Regions from separate parts of the Lactobacillus sp. ESL0680 genome, predicted to be linked through region 2. Evidence: riboswitches for the same ligand, from Rfam matches in the RefSeq annotation. Region 2 holds a riboswitch; the other holds the start of a gene.
The links. Region 2 has a riboswitch for FMN ahead of ribD (bifunctional diaminohydroxyphosphoribosylaminopyrimidine deaminase/5-amino-6-(5-phosphoribosylamino)uracil reductase RibD). Riboswitches for the same ligand answer to the same signal wherever they lie in the genome.
Positions count from the first base shown of each region.

Region 1: another riboswitch for FMN. It lies ahead of OZX58_RS03940 (ECF transporter S component); the one in region 2 lies ahead of ribD (bifunctional diaminohydroxyphosphoribosylaminopyrimidine deaminase/5-amino-6-(5-phosphoribosylamino)uracil reductase RibD).

Region 1 covers NZ_CP113945.1:795,502-805,295, reverse strand. The annotation lists gene OZX58_RS03975 (CCA tRNA nucleotidyltransferase) at 1-447, opposite strand, end outside; gene OZX58_RS03970 (tetratricopeptide repeat protein) at 637-1,890, opposite strand; gene OZX58_RS03965 (HU family DNA-binding protein) at 2,017-2,292, opposite strand; gene der (ribosome biogenesis GTPase Der) at 2,480-3,790, opposite strand; gene rpsA (30S ribosomal protein S1) at 3,857-5,068, opposite strand; gene cmk ((d)CMP kinase) at 5,141-5,815, opposite strand; gene OZX58_RS03945 (LysM domain-containing protein) at 5,859-6,368, opposite strand; gene OZX58_RS03940 (ECF transporter S component) at 6,465-7,106, opposite strand; FMN riboswitch at 7,247-7,361, opposite strand; gene OZX58_RS03935 (pseudouridine synthase) at 7,389-8,108, opposite strand; gene scpB (SMC-Scp complex subunit ScpB) at 8,108-8,716, opposite strand; gene OZX58_RS03925 (segregation/condensation protein A) at 8,706-9,443, opposite strand; gene OZX58_RS03920 (reductase) at 9,433-9,794, opposite strand, start outside.
Region 2 covers NZ_CP113945.1:207,157-216,950, forward strand. The annotation lists gene OZX58_RS01055 (ABC transporter ATP-binding protein) at 1-745, shown strand, start outside; gene OZX58_RS01060 (ABC transporter ATP-binding protein) at 755-2,617, shown strand; gene OZX58_RS01065 (response regulator transcription factor) at 2,777-3,463, shown strand; gene OZX58_RS01070 (HAMP domain-containing sensor histidine kinase) at 3,468-4,622, shown strand; gene OZX58_RS01075 (UDP-N-acetylmuramoyl-L-alanyl-D-glutamate--2,6-diaminopimelate ligase) at 4,668-6,239, shown strand; gene OZX58_RS01080 (amino acid racemase) at 6,252-6,998, shown strand; gene OZX58_RS01085 (hypothetical protein) at 7,143-7,343, shown strand; FMN riboswitch at 7,455-7,591, shown strand; gene ribD (bifunctional diaminohydroxyphosphoribosylaminopyrimidine deaminase/5-amino-6-(5-phosphoribosylamino)uracil reductase RibD) at 7,711-8,757, shown strand; gene ribE (riboflavin synthase) at 8,758-9,363, shown strand; gene ribA (GTP cyclohydrolase II) at 9,374-9,794, shown strand, end outside.

The DNA.
Region 1 (9,794 bases), 590 kb from region 2:
CGCCCTAATCACATGCTTTTGCAGATCGCCAAGACCATCAAACAAATCAATAATTTCACCATTTGTATTCATTGCCAAGGCATTAATTGTAAAATCACGCCGTTTAAGGTCCTCACTCAAATTCTGCACAAATGTTACATGATCGGGCCGGCGATAATCCTGATAGCCAGATTCGGTTCTAAAAGTAGTAATTTCGTAGCTTTCGCCATCATATAAGACAGTTACAGTTCCGTGCTTAATCCCAGTATCAATTGACCTGTTAAACAATTCCTTGACTTCTTCTGGATATGCACTAGTTGCAATATCAATATCATGGATATGCCGTCCCAATAATAAATCACGAACGGAGCCGCCAACAAAGTAGGCTTCAAAACCTGCTTCTTCCAATGTCTTAAGAACCGGCAGCGCCGCCGTAAAAATCGCGGGTAATTCAGTTATTTTCATCATTAATAATCAACTCATTTGTTTTTATTTTTAATTTTTGTTAGTTAAATAAACATTATTATTTTAATTTATAATAGTGTCACTGCATATTATAGCCTATTTACGGGCAGAACACGACTTCTCTTGTATCATCTCGAAAAATTGCCAAACAAAAAAGGCCACATCATGGTCTTTTTGTGTTAAAAAATTTAATTAATCAGCTAACTGATTGTACAATTCCTGCATCTCGCCGTCTTCTGGTTCCAGCTTTAAATAGCGCTCTAACAGCTGCAGAACGATTTCAGTAGAATTAGCCTCAGTATTAAAGAAACGAATCATTTGCTTCAAAAAAGCGGGATTACTTTGAAATTCTGGATATGCCAGCAAGAACTCACTCTTAGCCTTGTCGCTGTTATCCAAGTTTTCATAAGAAAGAGCCATGTTCCAGTGAGCTTGCGGCTCCAAATCACTCTCATCAAGCTTGGCAAACAATTTGAGGTTTGCTTCGTCTTTATTTTCGTGTAAGTAAAGATTGGACAATTGCAGCCGCAAATCATTGTTTTCTGGTTCAACCTTTAAGCCCCGCGTCAACAAGTCCTCAGCCGTCTTCAGGTCATTTAGATTAGCTGCCGCACGTGCCCCTTTAGAATATAATATCGGATCAAGTTCGTTATAAGCTAGTCCCGCCTGACTGGAGCGCAAAACCTGGTCGTTATCGTTTTTGTGCTCATAGGCAGTAGCTAAGAGCGGATAAGCATTAACGTAGTCCGGACTTTGATCGATCACGTCATTTAAATACGTAATTGCCTGATCGTCTTTCTTAACATTAAGCATAATCAGAGCCGCTTGATATTTGCTGTCAATATCCAAAATATCGCCGCTATGCTCTTCAATTACCTTGCTGGCCTCTTCATAACGACCCAACTTAGCCAAGGTTTGAAACAGGCGGTCAGTCAAGTTAACTTCACTAATATTCTTGTGACGCGTTAATAAATCCTGATACAAAGTCAAAGCCTGCTCATCATAGCCGCTCAAGTAATCTAATTCGGCTAGTCCGAACTTAATGACATCTTCGTCTGGGGCCAGTTTAGCCGCCTTCATCAGCTTGCTATGGGCTGCCTCGAGCAAGCCGTTAGTTTGATAATAATCGGCTTGAACTAACAGACTATCAAGATAAGCAGAAGAATCTTCATCAATGTTATACAGTAATGATAGACCATCATCATCTTCGCCATCATTTAACAGAATTTCAGCTAAGTAAACTTTAAATAGGTCTTCCTTTGGAAATTGACCGATTAAGCTGCGATAAACTTCTTTTGACAAGTTAGTAAAGCCTAACCCAGTTAAATTTTCTGCCAATGATGCCAAGACTTCTGGATCATCATTATCTAAGGCCTTTTTCAGTAAGACTTTTTCCTGCGAAAAATCTTGTTTTTCAATTGAATCAAGTAATTGTTCAGAATACATTTAGTCCCTCCAATATCCTTAATTATGCCATAAAATCAGTAGAACAAGAAACATCCTGAATTATTTATCCCGATCAAAAAAGATGGTAACGATCACGTTACCATCTTTTAGGATAAAACTATTAAGCTATTTAACAGCTTCTTTAAGAGCCTTACCAGGTCTAAATGCAGGAACCTTGCTTGCTGGGATTTTAATTTCATCACCAGTTTGTGGGTTACGACCCTTGCGAGCTGCACGTTCACGAACTTCAAAAGTACCAAAACCAATTAATTGAACTTTGTTACCCTTTGCAAGATCATCTTGGATTGAGCTAAAAATTGCATCAACAGCAGTGGCTGCGTCTTTCTTAGTTAACTTAGTTCTTGAAGCTACTTCAGAAACTAATTCTGCTTTATTTGCCATCTGGACTTCACCTCCCAAAATTTGGGTCCACTTAACTAAACCCAAAGCCTATTCTTCAAACTGAAGAACGAGAAATAATGATTCTGATTTAATCACTGTTTCCATGAACCCAAAATAGCACAAAAGCCTTACTACAACAAGCTTTTTTGCCAAAAAGATTAATTTTTATGTATTTGTAATATACAAATTACTTTCGCTTACGTGCAATTATTTTAATTGGTGTACCTGTAAAATCAAAATTTTCTCTTAATTGATTTACTAAGAAACGTTGATAAGAAAAGTGCATCAATTCCGCATCATTAACAAAGACCACAAACGTCGGCGGGTTAGTCGAAACCTGGGTCATATAGTAAACTCTTAAACGTTTACCCTTAATCATTGGTGTTGGTACTAGTTTACTTGCCTCTAATAGTAAGTCATTGAGGACGCTAGACTGAATCCGCTGGTTTTGATTTTGGTAAACTTGCTTAACCATCTTAGGTATCTGGTCAAGCCGCTGGCCAGTTTTAGCCGAAACAAATAAAATCGGCGCATAATCAAGATACTGGAATTCTTGCCGAATTATTTGCTCAAACTCTTTAGCACTAGTACTGTTTTTCTTTGGCAAATCCCATTTGTTTACAATGATAATGATCCCGCGGCCAGCATCATGGGCATAGCCGGCAACGTGCTTATCTTGCTCGCGAATCCCTGTACTGGCATCTAAGACAAGGCAGACAACATCTGAGTGCTCAATTGCCCCCATGGCACGCATAACCGAGTACTTTTCCGTCTTTTCGTAAACCTTACCGCGACGTCTGATTCCGGCAGTATCAACAATTCGGAATTTGGTACCATCTTCTGAAACAAATGGACTATCAACCGCATCACGGGTCGTTCCTTCTTCATTATTGACGATAACCCGCTTTTCACCAACTAGTTGATTAACAATTGATGATTTACCAACGTTTGGTCGACCAATAACGCTAAAAGAAATCTGACCGTCATCTTTTTTATCCAAGTCTTTTGGCAATTCACTGACAATCCGGTCAAGCAAGTCACCAATCCCAGTACCATGAACACTGGATACAGGAATTGGATCACCAAATCCTAAACTATAAAAATCATAAATATCTGCCCGCTGCTCGGGATTATCAGCCTTATTTACGGCCAAGATAACCGGCTTTTTGGTGCGGTAAAGTAACTGCGCAATTCGCTCATCTAGGTCAGTTAAATGATTGGCAACACTGGTTAAAATCACGATCACATCAGCTTCATCAATCGCAATTTCTGCTTGCGCCCGAATTTCATCTTCAATGCGCCCGTTTTCCCATGTAATACCACCAGTATCAATTAGGTCAAACTTTTGCCCCATCCACTCAGCTTGGGCATAATTACGGTCACGAGTTACGCCGGGCTTATCTTCAACAATTGCCAAACGCTCATTAATAATCCGGTTGAAAAGCGTTGATTTACCAACATTTGGTTGGCCAACAATAGCCACTACTGGTAAAACCATCTTTCAGCCTCCTTTTATAATATAAAATAAAAAAAGCCGGCTATTCAGTCGGCTTTTTTATTATGATTAACGACGGTCCTTTAATTGGTCACCAATAATGTCACCTAAAGCGAAACCGCTGTCTTCGTTGTTCATGTACTTCTTGTTAACAGAGTTGTTTCTGTTGTTGTATGAACTGTGTGAACGAGAACCTTCGTTGTCAGAGCCTTTAGAATCAGCTGCCTTCATTGAAAGTGAAATCCGACGTTCACTTGGGTCAATGTTCAAAACCTTAACCTTAACAGTTTGGCCAACTTCCAAAACATCACTAGGTTTGTCCACGTGCTTGTATGAAATTTCTGAAACGTGAACTAAGCCTTGAATACCATCAGCAACTTCAACGAAAGCACCGAAGTTAGTCAATGACTTAACTTCACCTTCAAAGATGTCGCCTTCATGTAATTCTGAAGTAGCTTGTTCAAATGGAGAAGGTTCTGTTTGCTTGATTGAAAGGGAGATGCGATGTCTGTCATCATCAATACCAATAACTTTGACCTTAACATCTTGACCAGCCTTTAATACATCGCTAGGCTTATCAACGTGCTTGTATGAAATTTCTGAGATGTGAACTAAACCGTCAACACCACCAACATCAACAAAGGCACCAAAGTTAGTCAAACGAGAAACTTTACCTTCAACAACATCACCAACAACTAATTGTGATGCTACTTTATCAAAGGCTTCTTCACGTTCTTCTTCGATTAAATCCTTGTGTGAAAGAATCAGACGATTCTTGCCTGGATCAATTTCGGTAATCTTAAGTTTCATTGTCTTACCAATGTAAGGCTTAAGATCAGAAACGTAACGGTTAGAAATAAGTGAAGCTGGCAAGAATCCTCTAGTACCAACATCAACTAATAAACCACCACGAACAGAAGCTGTGACAGTACCTTCGATAGTTTTACCTGCTTCGAAGTCTTTTTGTAATTCGTCATAAGCTTCTCTTTCCTTAAGACGAGTTACTGAGAAGAAGAACTCACCGTTTTCCTTGTCGCCGCCGGCTTTTCTCAAAACTAAAGCCTTAAGCTTGTCGCCTGGCTTAACAAGGTCACGTAAATCGGCGTTGCGGTCTGAAGTGAATTCACGACGTGGGATTACACCTTCGACACCGGCATTTTCAACACCGACATCGATTTGGCCGTCTTCAACGTCTAATACTTCTACATCGACGATATCTCCGACCTCAACTCCTTGCATTTGTTTCAATGCATCTAAAAATTGATTACTGTTTTCTGACATTATTTACCTCCCAATATCATAATCTAATTCTAAATGAAAGTGAGATATTTTTCTACTGTTTTAGCCCCTTTTTTATAGTTTTTTTTGACTTTTTTTAATTTCGGCTAAAATTGCGGCCACTACTTGGTCGATTGACATCGATGTTGTGTCAATTTCGACTGCATCTGCTGCCTTTTTTAAGGGTGAAACTTCACGATGTGAATCCTTATAGTCACGGCTGGCAATATCCTGTTCGATTTCAGCAACGGTCTTGTCAGACTTAATGCCCCGTTCCTGCAAATCAAGCATCCGCCGCTTGGCTCTAGAAGCTGGAGTTGCCACTAAAAAGATTTTAACTTCGGCATTAGGCAGAACCGTTGTTCCAATATCCCGGCCATCCATAATCACATTAACCTTGCCGGCCATTTGCCGCTGCAGACTAACCATCTTAGCTCTCACGCCAGCCAAAGCAGACACCTGTGAGACATTAGCTGAAATTTCGGGTGTGCGAATTTCTTGAGAAATATCTTGGCTGCCGGCAAATACTTTTTGTTCACCGTTAACAACCTTGAGTTCAATGCCAACCTGGTCAATTGCCGTTAAAATTCCAGCTTCATCCCCATAATCAAGATGCTGCTCTCTGGCAATTACCGTACATGCGCGATACATCGCTCCAGTGTCAATATAAATAAAATCTAATTTTTGCGCAATAATTTTTGCGACTGTACTTTTGCCAGCTGAAGCTGGACCATCAATTGCTACTTGCATTCAATCAAAAAGGGACGTCTTAGTCCCTCTCCTTTCTCAATAATTATTTTAATTTAAGTGTTTGACCAGCATTAACATGTCCATCAGCATCAAGATCATTGAGCTGAGTTAATGTTTGCGGCGAAACATTATTCTTTTTGGCAATACTATTTAAAGTATCACCATCTTGAACGACATATTGGTCAGCCTGGTCAGTCTTTTGGTTAGTCAACGTCTTCTTTGTCTTGGTCTTAGCTGCTGATTTAGCTGGACTTGTAGATTTTTTCTTAGTAGTCAACTTATTTTTATGCTTAGCCTTCTTAGCCTTAATCTTAGTCTTTCTTTTCTTTGCATGCTTAGCGGGCTTTTTAGTCGTTTTTTGTAGTTCGACAGCCTGTTCCGTGGTCTGACCACTTGAAGCCAAGTGATGAACAACAGGAACAAGAGCAACAATTACAATGGCAAGGATTGCCACAGTTGCCAGCCAGCCCTTAGAATGCGACTTATAAGTTACAGTCCTCGGTTCATCTGGACGTGCATAATGTTTATATGGTTTTTCCTGTTTCTGATTCATCAAAATACCTCGATTCACCTAACTTGTTTAATTTTAGCATATTTACCAATCTTTTTGGATAAAAAAATCGGCCATTTACATGACCGACCTTTTAAATTATCTCTTTAAATTAAAATTCTTTTGAACAAAAGGTTTTAAATTACGTAAAACTGCTTCAAATAATAGGTAAACAACAATGCTGTTGATTAATCCCTTTAAGAGGTTAAACGGAACAATTATGCCAAAAATATATGTCCCCATTGATGGAATATGCAGTAACTGTCCCAAATAGACCTTTTCGGTGAAGCCCAATAAGCCGGAATAACCATGAATTGCTGGCAGATTAGGTACCGTAGTTACGGCATACATTGGCGTCAAAATCAACGCATTGAGGGTTGCCAAAACTACTGCCATTGCAATTGTCCCGCAAATCAAACCAATGATCGGCTTCACGTGCCGCTTCATGCCGCTGGTTTCATCATGCTTCACGTGTCTAGTAACAAAATAGAATGGTAAGGCGTAACAAACTGATGCAATTAAAGCTGCTAATTGGCCAACGATACTTGCCAAATTAAAACCACTATAAATTAAACTTAACAGCATTCTGATAATCGCAATGAAAATCCCCGGCCAAATGCCAAACAGAAACATTCCAATTGTAACGATGACGTCAGAAAAATCAAACTTTAAGAAATTCGCATTTGGTAAAATAGGAATCCCTGTAAATTTAATAATGACAAACCCTACTGCACCAAACATCGCACAAGCGATTAATAATGCTAAATTACTCGTACTCTTACTCTTCAAAAAACTTACCTCCAAACAAGAATAGGTCTGTTGCTCCCCAGCAACAGACCTATTAAAAGTAAGCGTTTTTAATTTACTTTTCTTTTAGTTTAGTCTGTCTTCTTTCATCTAGACTCTAACTATCGGTATCTCAAAAGATTCCACCACTTGCGTGGGTCGTGGACTTGCACCACCGGTCGGGATTTTCACCCTGCCATGAAGACAACAAACTCTGTATTTAATTCTATCAATATATTAGTCCACGTGCTTTAATCTGTCAACTTCTTCGTGAGTCAATTCGCGATATTTGCCAGATACAAGCCCATCAAGTGTTAAAAAAGAGTATTTTTCTCGGGCTAATTTTTCAACTTGATGATTAACTGCCTTAAACATGTTCTTAACTTGATGATAATGCCCCTCATGAATGGTTAATTGGACAATTTGGCGGTTACGCTTCTTATCTGTACGAATGACTTTTACCTTAGCTGGAGCACTCTTATGGTGGTCAAATTCGACTCCGCGCGCCAACTTTTTGCTTTCTTCGGGTAATAATTGGCCCTCAATGCGGGCAACATAAACCTTGGCTACCTTATTGCGCGGGTGCATCAATAAATTAGCCAGTTCGCCATCATTAGTCATTAATAATAAACCCGACGTATCATAATCTAGCCGGCCTACTGGGTATAAACGGTATGGTAAATCACTAAAATAATCAACTACCGTCTTTCGCCCCTTATCATCACTTGCTGTCGAAATAACCCCGCGCGGCTTATAAAATAAATAAGTATGCAGGCTTTCGCGCTCAATTGGTTCACCATCAACCGTAATATTACTAAAAGTTTCTACTTTAGTTCCAAGCTTAGTGACAATTTCACCATCTACAGTGACGCGACCCTCCGTAATCATTTTTTCAGCCTTACGTCTTGAGGCAATTCCTGCCTCAGCAATTACTTTTTGTAAACGTTGTAACGTCATTATTTTTCTCCCTTTTGCATGCTAGCCAAGTTCTTGTCAGCCTGACCCTTAGCCGCAAATAAATCTATTTCGCCATCCGCATTAATACTATCATCTTCAAAATCTTCAATTAATGGCAAATCTGCTAAACTTTGGTAACCAAAATATTGCAGAAAGTAGTCGCTAGTGACATATAAGTTAGGATGCCCCGGTGCTTCTTTTTTCCCGTTAATCCTAACCAATCCGCGCCAAATTAAAGTTTGCAATGCACCAGACGAATTAACTCCGCGAATATCATCAATTTCAACCCGAGTGATTGGCTGGCGATAAGCAACAATCGCCAAAATCTCCAAAGCCGATTGACTTAATGTCTTAGTTAAATCTTTTTGAAAATAACCCTCGACCGTCTTGGCAACCTCAGGACGGGTTGTTAACTTGTAATTTTGGTTGATATGTAACAATTGCAGCCCCGAATCAGGATTCTCCTGCAGCTTATCAGCTAAATCTTTAGTTAATTCGCGTAAAGCTGCCTGACCTACCGCTAATAATTCACATAAATTATCATCAGCAATCCCGTTATCGCCTGCCACATACAGCAAAGCTTCTAATTGCGCAATCTTACTTGGCATCGATATCAATTCCCTCTAATTCTAAATCGCCATATGCTCGCGCCTGGCTGACCTTGATTTTTTGTTTTTTGCATAACTCCAATAGTGCCAAGAATAGACCAATTATATCTGACAAATTACGCATTTGGTCACTGCACGCAAAAAAACTGACCTTTTTGCGGCCGGCAGTTTTTTCCTGCAAAAAATTAATCATTTCTGTAATTGGCGTTTCTTTTACTTCTACTGATGCAATATCGGGCTGCCTAATTTTCAGCCGCTGCAATACAGCAATAAAAGTATTCGTCAATTCCGTTGCCGTAATCTGACCACTTGGCAGTGGCTGAACCTTCTTAGTTTGCGGAATACTTTCTTCCTTAGCCGCAGTAATTGGCACCATTTCGTTGCGCTTCTTAAAATATGCCGATATCTTTTTAAAGACTGAATATTGCACCAATTGTTGAACTAACTCATCCCTTGGATCGTCTTCAGGCTCATCTGCGATAAAATCATTCTGAGGCAACAATGATTGTGACTTAATTCGTAAGAGCGTTGATGACATTACAAAATACTCGCCGGCAATTTGCAAGTTCAATTGCTGCATTTGCTGCAAATAAGCTAAATATTGACTTGTAATTTGGGCAATCGGGATATCATAAATATCAATTTTTTGCGACTTAATCAAGTGCAGCAGTAAATCCAGCGGTCCTTCAAAGTTAGGCAGTTCTAAAGTTAAATTATCACTCATGATGTTTATCTTCTATTAAGTATTTAAGTAAGTAGGTCCATTCAGGCAAAGCCGTTACCTTCTTCTTCGGGTTCGTGGCTGCTAATTCGCGAACGGCCGCAGATTCGCACTTCGCATTACGATAATCCGGCGCAAATGACAGATAACGAATAATAATAAAATTAGCATCATTTTGCGTGCCAATAACCCCCACAAAGTTAGCCTCATCTCCGCGATATAGGTAAAGCTGAAACTCCGAACTAGTCTTATTCAAATTTATTTCTTCTTTTAAATTGGCAAGATTTTTAAAATCTGGTAAGTAAGACAAGAGGCCCATTGCAACCTTTTCTTTGTCACTTTTACATTCAATTAACA
Region 2 (9,794 bases):
CAATAATGGTGAAGTAGTTTTCGATCATGTTAACTTCAAATACAACAATGACGATCAGGAATTGGCTTTAAGCGACATTAATTTGCACATTAAGCCGGGCGAAACTATCGGTATGATTGGTAAGACGGGGTCGTCGAAGTCGACACTGGTATCAATGATTCCGCGGCTTTACGATACTGATTCTGGTGCCGTGCGCGTCTCAGGTCACAATGTTAAGTCGTATGATTTGAAGACTTTGCGTGATAATGTTGCCATGGTTTTGCAGAATAATGTTTTGTTCTCCGGTACAATCAAGGAAAACTTGAAGTGGGGCAACGAGAATGCAACTGATGAAGAAGTGATTGCAGCATCTAAGGTAGCTCATGCAGATGACTTCATTCAAGAAATGCCTGACAAGTACGACACAATGGTTGAACAAGGCGGAACCAACGTATCTGGTGGTCAAAAGCAAAGAATTACAATTGCCCGTGCATTGCTAAAGAAGCCGAAAATTTTAATCTTAGATGATTCTACTTCAGCTGTTGATACTCAGACTGAACGTGAAATTCGACAAGCTTTAGCTAAGAATATGCCGGACACAACTAAAATTATCATTTCACAACGGATTGTTTCAATTAAGGATGCAGACCGAATTGTTGTGATGGATGAAGGTAAAATTCAAGATATTGGAACTCACGATGAATTGATGAAGAACAACGAGCTTTACAGTTCAATCGCTAAGTTCCAAGAAGAGCAAAAGAAGTAGGTGAGCAATTTGGATAACGCAATAGAAAATAAGAATGCCAGTAAAGGCGGTAAGCGTTCCACTACTCTGTGGCGGTTACTTAAATTAGTCGCAACTACCAGTCCATGGATGCTCATCACATCAATGATTGCGATTGTCTTGGCGGCTGGTGCGAACGTTTTAGGATCGCTGTTTATTGAACGGTTGATTAACGACTACATCACACCATTATTAAAACAGTCACAGCCTAACTTTATGCCGCTGCTTCATGCGATTGAAGTTATGTTTGGCGTTTATGCAATTGGCTTTATCTCTAACTACCTGTTTGCTGTTTTGATGGCTGTTTTGGCACAAAAGACTCAATACAGAGTTAGAAATGAAATGTTTGCTCACATGGAGCAATTACCAATTTCATACTTCGATCAAAATGACTACGGCGACATCATGAGTCGGTACACGAATGATATCGATACTTTGATGCAGATGATTTCACAATCAATTCCGCAGTTCATGAACTCAACCTTGAACTTGGTCTTTGTTTTGGCCGCAATGTTTAGTTTGAGTTGGCAATTAACCATCTTTACGTTGATTATCTTTGCCTTGTCAATCGGAATTGTTAAGTTCCTAACTACGCGCTCATCACACTATTTCCAACTTCAGCAAAAGGAATTGGGACAAGTTAACGGTTATAACGAAGAAATGTTAAACGGTCTGAAGGTTATCAAGGTCTTCAGTCATGAACCAGAAGTTGAAGCTGATTTTGACAAATACAATGAAAATTTGCGGGATGCCTCTGGTAAAGCTAACACTTATTCCACAATTTTGTTCCCAATTATGGGGAATGTCGGTAACTTATTGTATGTTATTATTGCGGTTCTAGGTGGTGCAGTTGCTATTAACAAGATTGCACCATTATCACTTGGTGTGATTGGTGCCTTCTTGCAATTATCTAAGCAGTTTGCAATGCCGATTGCCCAGATTTCACAGCAATTGAACTCAATCGTGATGGCCTTGGCTGGTGCTGAACGAATCTTCCAATTAGAAGACCAACCAGTCGAAGTTGACAACGGTGACGTTACAATTTCTAAGGATGAAGACGTTAAGGGTACTTGGTACTGGAATGTACCGCAAAAGGATGGCTCAGTTAAGAAAGTTAGAGTTAAGGGTCATATTGTCTTTGACAACGTTAACTTCAGTTATTCACCGGATAAGCAGATTTTGTATAATATTTCAATTGATGCAAAACCGGGAATGAAAGTTGCCTTGGTTGGTGAAACTGGTGCTGGTAAGACGACGATTTCTAACATGATTAATCGTTTCTACGAAATTGCATCCGGAACGATTACTTACGACGGAATTCCGATTACCAAGATTAAGAAAGACGACCTGCGTCAGTCATTGTCAATCGTTTTGCAGGATACGCATATGTTTACGGGTACCATCATGGATAACATCCGCTTTGGTAATCCAGAAGCTAGTGATGATGATGTTTACCAAGCAGCACGCTTATCACATGCCAACGAATTTATTCATCACCTGGATAATGGCTATAAGACAGTAATTGACGGTAACGGCGGCGACTTGTCTCAGGGACAGATGCAGCTGCTCAGTATTGCTCGGGCAATGATTGCGGATGAACCTGTGATGATTTTGGATGAAGCAACATCAAGTATCGATACGCAAACCGAAAAATTGGTTCAAGCCGGGATGGATAACCTCCTTGCCGGTCGGACAAGTTTCGTTATTGCCCACAGATTATCCACAATTGTTAACTCAGACTTAATTCTCGTGCTTGACCACGGCCATATTATTGAAGCCGGCAACCACGACAAGCTCATTAAGGAAAAGGGCTACTACTACGAGTTATACACTGGTAAGAAAGAAATTGAATAATTTTTTGAAAGAGTTGAGAGTTTCTCAGCTCTTTTTTTAATAAAAAGATAAAATTCTGTCTGATTAGTAGGTTTTAGTCTTAAAAATGATTAAAATATTAGGCATAGGCTTTATTGCACGATTATTTATAGAAATTAAATAAAGGGGAGGATTCGCCCTATGAAAATTTTGGTTGTTGATGATGATAAAGAAATCGTTGAGTTGTTGAGCATTTATCTTAAAAATGAGGGTTACACACCGGTTGCGGCATATAGCGGCAAGGAAGCAATTACGCGCCTGACGACTACACCAGATATTGCGCTAATGATTTTGGACGTGATGATGCCGAATATGAGTGGAATTGATGTCATTAAAGAAGTGCGCAAGGATTCAGATATTCCAATTATTATTGTTTCAGCTAAGACTGGTGATATGGACAAGATTCAAGGGCTAATCACTGGGGCTGACGATTATGTGTCTAAGCCATTTAACCCACTGGAAGTTATGGCGCGGGTACGCTCGCTCTTACGCCGCAGTCAAAAGCAGGTTAAGGATGAAAAGCCGGATGTTCTGGAAGTCGGACCGCTGGTGATTAACCGTGATTCACATGAAGTTAAGACAATTGATGGCAAGGACATTCAGTTGACTGCGTTAGAGTTTGGAATTTTGTATCTGTTAGCCAGTCATCCTAACCGGGTGTTCTCAGCTGATGAAATTTTTGAGCGTGTTTGGCAGCAGGAATCGATTGTTTCAGCTAAGACTGTTATGGTCCACGTGTCACACTTACGTGATAAAATTCAAAAAGCTACAGGCGGCGAGGATGTTATTCAGACAGTTTGGGGAGTTGGCTACAAGGTTGAGGCTTAATTAAATGAAAAAAGAACGCGTCAAGTTAACAGCTGCAGAAAAGAGCGAACTGTTTGCTGAAGGCGTCATTACGGTTGTGTTGCTACTGTTACTTAACTTATCAATCATTATTTTGGTTAATCTGACCATTTTGCGTGATAAGAACCTGATTAATGGCATTTACTTCTTAAAGGAAACAATTACCATTTATGGCGGGCGGCATTTGTGGTCATGGCAGCATACCTTTTTGCTACTGATGGGTGCTGGAGATTTGCTAGTACTGTATTGGCGCCTAATTCGCCGCTACCACCAGATGCAATTGCGGCACGTAATTTCGGAATTACATTATATTGCCCAAGGGCACTTTGACCACTGCATTTCTTTTAAGGTTAAGACAGACCTGCAAAAGGTGATTGACTCAATCAATTCCTTGGTTGACAGTACGGTGACCGCAATTAATGAAGAAAAGGCAATCGAGCAGTCCAAAGATGAACTAATTAGTAATGTTTCGCATGATATTAGGACACCCTTGACGTCGATTATCGGTTATTTAGGCCTGCTAAAAACGGGAGTATCAGACCCAGCGGACCAGCAAAAATATTTGGATATTGCCTACACTAAGGCAGAACAGATGAAATCGCTGGCTCATGACTTACTTGAATACACAACGCTGAAGTCGACAACAACGAAACTGAATTTGTCGCCATTGCACATCTTTTCAATGTTGGAACAAGTGGCAGCGGGGTTTGAATTTGAAGCTCAGAACAAGAATATCGAGTTTCAAATTGAAGTTCGCCCCAAAGACCTGACAATTCAAGCTGATCCGGAAAAGTTGGTCCGGGTTTATAACAACTTGATTGCTAATGCGCTCAAGTACGGCACTGGTGCAAGTCAGATTAAGTTGATTGCTAATTTGGTAAATGATAATGAAGTCGAGCTCCGGGTAGAAAACAACGGGGCGAAGATTCCGCAGGCATCGCTGAAGAAAATTTTTGAGCGCTTCTACCGTGTGGAAACTTCACGCAATACGCAGACTGGTGGGACAGGCTTGGGCCTATCAATTACTAAGAGCATTGTTGATTTGCATCATGGTAAAATCCGCTGTGAATCCAACGACAATTGGACTAGCTTTATTATTCAATTACCACTGGACTTAAAGAATGGTAAAACAATCGGCTAGCTGTGATATAATTTTGACTGAGATAAAAAAACAGAGGGGCACAGAATGAGTATTTCTTTAAATACCTGTATTTTAATTTTAAAAGAACACCACTTGTTGAAATCAAGTGCTGTTCAAGATACGGTCGCGACCAAAATGGAGTATGTTTCCTATGATTCACGCGACATTAAGACCAACACCTTGTTTTTCTGCAAGGGTGCTGGCTTTCGACCGACTTACCTATCAATGGCTAAGGACAATGGGGCTAATTGTTACGTTGCCGAGCAGCCTTATCCGGAAGGCAAGGGGATGCACGCGTTAATCGTGCGCGATGTTTCTAAGGCAATGGCATTATTGTCAGCTGCCTTTTTCCGCTTTCCGCAAGATGACCTATTTGTTGTGGCCATCACGGGAACAAAGGGTAAGACGACGACAGCTTACTTTATTAAAGGGATGCTGGACCAGGTTAATGGCGGCAAGACCGCGCTGATTTCATCAGTTAATGATGTTGTCGGCACTAATCCAGAGGATACCTTCAAGTCAAGTTTGACAACGCCGGAGTCACTGGACTTATTCCGTGATATGCGCCGGGCTGTCGACAATGGCATGACACATTTGGTAATGGAAGTTTCCAGCCAAGCTTATAAAAAGAACCGGGTCTTTGGTTTAACTTATGATTTAGGCTTTTTCCTAAATATTTCACCGGATCATATTGGACCAAACGAGCACCCGAACTTTGCGGATTACCTGCACTGCAAGTTGCAGTTAATGGTTAATGCTCGTAAGTGTATTATTAATGCGCAAAGTGACCATTTTGACGAAATTTACGCTGCGGCAACTACGACAACAGATCCTGATAGTATTTATCTATTCGCGGATGAAAAATTTACTAATCCTAATCTAAAAGCACCAATCGACTTCCGTTTTGCTTCAAAAGAAAGCGATATGGCGGAAACACGCTTCCAAGTTTTGTGTGCTACCGATAAGGCCAAAGAGTTAAAGATTGCCGGAGATTATCAATTGAAGATGCTGGGTGACTTTAACGAGTCAAACGGCACAGCTGCAATTATTGGTGCTGGCCTAGCGGGCTTAGACCATGATACTGCTGCTAAAGGAATTAGCGACGTTACGGTTCCGGGTAGAATGCAAACAGAAGTGACCAAGGATCACGGGATTGTGGTTGTTGATTATGCCCATAATAAGGCATCAATGATGGCACTAATGGGCTTTATGCAGCGCGAGTTTAATAATCCAAAAATTATTGTCGTTGTCGGAGCTCCCGGTGATAAGGGCGTTTCACGCAGACCGGGCTTTAGTCAAAGTTTGAATGCATATGCTGACAAGGCCTTTTTGACATCAGATGATCCGGGCTTTGAAGATCCGAAGGAGATTGCGGAAGAGATTAATGCCGGAATCGATCATGATAAGGTTGATGTGACAATTGAACTTGACCGCAATAAGGCGATTCATGATGCGATAAGTATGGCTCATTCTGGTGATGTGGTGCTAATTTGCGGTAAGGGTGCTGATGGCTTCCAAAAGGTCCGCGGCATTGATACCCCATATCCATCAGATATTGTTGTTGCCCAACAGGTCATTGATAACTTGGAAGGTCAAAAAGAGCACTTTAATAAGTAAAAGAGCAGAAAAATGAAGCATTTTTTTAGTATTATTGGCGGTATGGGGACGATGGCTACTGAAAGTTTCGTTCGCTTGTTAAATCATCGGGTAAAAATTACCAAGGACCAGGATTATTTAAATTATATTTTGGTTAATGATGCGCAAATTCCGGACCGAACAGCGTATATTAAGGATCATACCAAACCCAATTGCTTGGTTGATTTGCGTGCTGATGTTTTGGGACAAGCAAAATTAGGACCGGATTTTTTCGTTATGCCATGTAATACCGCGCATTATTTTTATGATGACCTTGCGAAGCTGACGGACATACCCTTTTTGCACATGATGCGCATTGCTGTGCATCAGTTTATCGAGCAATATCCGGATGAACCTAAAATAGGGGTGATTGCCACCGAAGGTTCGATTTACGACCACTTGTACGCTGATGAGATTCAGGCAGTTGGGCGTGAAGTTGAGCTTGGTGGTTCAGAAATTCAGCCGCTGGTCACTGAACTGATATATTCTAATATCAAGGAAAAGGGTGTAGTCAATCGTGAGCTATACCATCATATTTTGCAATTAATGCATGATAAATATGGCTGCAATGTGATTTTACTTGGCTGTACTGAATTATCGCTAGCCCAGGAAAAAGCGCCAGATCACCCGTACAATGTGATTGATCCGCAGTCAATTATTGCCGATGTGGCGATTGAATTGTCGCTGAAGATCCGTGCAGGCATGGATCCCAAAGAAGCTACTAAAAAATATTTATATTAAAGTTTAAAAGAAGAATCTGAGATGTCAGATTCTTCTTTTTTTAGGTAAGCGATTCTATAAAAAGGATTGACAATTTCACGATTATCGTTTAGTGTATTATTAAAGTGATACAATATTTAAAAATAATTACTGGAGGGTCGTATGATGCTTTATCTTTTATATATATTAATTGGCTTGTTAATCATTTTAGTCGTTAACTTAGCAGTAACTGCTTGCTTGACGCTCAAAGATATTTATCAACATCGCGATCAACGCTTAGTGTTTACTAAGGCATTTAAAAAGTATTTTAGTAAAAATAATAATCTGCCAGTAAGCTTAACTGATTGGAAAATGTTATTAAGTTAGAATGCTAGAGCCAAGGGACTTAGTTAGTCTTTAATTAATAAAGTGTATTTTTCTATAACTTTTACTATTGACATTTGGTAAGCTATCGCTTATTCTTAAAGTAATTGAATACGGTTTCTTCGGGGCAGGGTGTAATTCCTGACCGACGGTGACAGCCTTATGGCTGAAGTCCGTGACCCGCGTACATCGCGGTGGAGCTAGTGTGAGTCTAGCACCGACAGTTAAAGTCTGGATGGGAGAAGAACAAATTAAGCTAATATTTGACTCGCGTCGTTTTTGACTGCAGAAATCATATTTGGTTAATAATAAATGGACCTCGTTGAAATAATCAAAGGGGTCTTTTTTTGATATTTAGGAAGTGAAAGTAGTGCAGGATACAGATTATATGCAAATGGCGGTCGATGAAGCATTAAAAGCGCAAGGAATGACGTGGACTAATCCGCTTGTTGGCGCGGTTCTGGTTAAAGATGGCCAAGTCTTAGCAACGGGCTATCACCACCAATATGGTAAAGAGCACGCAGAGATTAACACCTTGTCACATTTAGCTGATCCGAAATTGGCAAAGGGTGCGACCTTGTATGTAACGCTAGAGCCATGCAGTCATTACGGCAAGCAGCCGCCGTGCTGTCAAAAGGTCGTCAATGCAGGTATTAAGCGCGTGGTTGTTGGTCAAGTGGATCCGCATCAAGTTGTTGGCGGCAAGGGAATGAGATATTTAGAAGAGCGTGGCCTTGAAACTGAAGTAATCGGTGGCGTGGAGCAGCTTTATGACCGTTATAACTTTTTCTATCAAAAAAAGCGACCGTTTGTGACCCTCAAGTATGCAATGTCACTTGATGGCAAGATTAATGAAGCTGGGCAAAAGCGCACATTTTTGACAGGTGATAAGGCACAGATTGATGTGCAGAAGTTGCGCTGCAATCGACAGGCAATTTTAATTGGCGCCAACACCTTACGTATTGATGATCCACAGTTAACAGTTAGGATTAAAAATTTGCCAATTCCGCCAATCAGGATTGTCGTCACGCGGGATGCCAATCAACTTGATTTTAATAAGCAATTATTTCAATTGCCAGGACAGATTTGGCTTTTGAGTGAGCAGACGCTAACTAAAAAATTAGGCGAAAACATTGAATGTCTGACAGCTGAAAAGTGGACACCAGAAAAAATTGTGGACTTACTAGGACAACGTGAAATTCAGTCACTGCTAGTTGAGGGCGGCAGTCAAATTCAAGCCGAATTTATTGCCGCTGATTTAGCAGATGAAATTATTGCTTATATTGCGCCGCAAGTTTTGGGTGGTGCCGGCTTACCAGCAGCAGTGGGACCGGCTTTAACTAAAAAACTGCAGTATCAACTTCTTGATGTCCACCAATTAGGTCAAGATGTGCGCATTTGCGCAAGGAGAAAATAAATGTTTACAGGAATAATTCAGGGTACAGGCAAAATTACGCGCTTAGATATTACAGAAAAGCATGCGAAGTTAGGGATTACTTCAGCGAAAATGGCACAAAAAAATCTGCCGCTCGGTGCAAGTATTGCGGTCAACGGTATTTGCTTAACGGTAACTGAATGGAAGAATGATGAGTTTACTGTTGATGTCATGCCAGAAACGATGAAGCGGACAAATATAGGTAAGTTAACCAAGGGCAGCTTAGTAAATTTGGAACCATCTGTTAGTACAAATGGCACGCTTGATGGTCATATTGTTGCTGGGCATGTTGATACAACTGCGGAATTAATTAAGCGCACTGAAACAGAAAATTCGATCGAATTGCGTTTTCAAGTGCCGCACAAGTATGATCCATATATTGTCGAGAAAGGTTCAATTGCAATTGATGGTATTAGTTTGACAGTCACAATGGCAGAAAATGATGTCTTTGGTGTTAGTCTAATCCCATTTACTATTGCGAATACTACTTTAGCCAATTGCCAAGTTGGCGATCACGTTAACATCGAAGTTGACATGATTGGCCGTTATGCAGTTAAGCAAATCCAGGCTTGGAAGAAAGAATTTTAGGAGGATAAAAATGAAGGACGAATTAAACGAAAAAATGGCCAAAATTCTTGACCATCTGAGAAATGGCGGCTTGGTTATTGTGGCAGATTCACCGCAGCGTGAATCTGAAGGTGATATGATCGGTTTAGCAGAAAAGGTAACGCCGCAAATGGTTAACACGATGATTACCAAGGCACGCGGATTGTTATGTGTACCAATGAGTAAAGAATACGCTGACCGTTTGCAGTTAAGTCCACTTGAAACAGGTTCAAATGATACTTTTGGGACCGCCTTTACGATGAGTGTTGATTCAACTGAGACAACAACCGGTATTTCTGCTTTTGACCGGGCTAAGACGATTAAAAAATTGGCAGATCCCGATAGTCAATGGGACGACTTTTATCATCCCGGCCATGTTTTTCCATTAGTTGCTAAAGAAGGCGGCGTTTTGG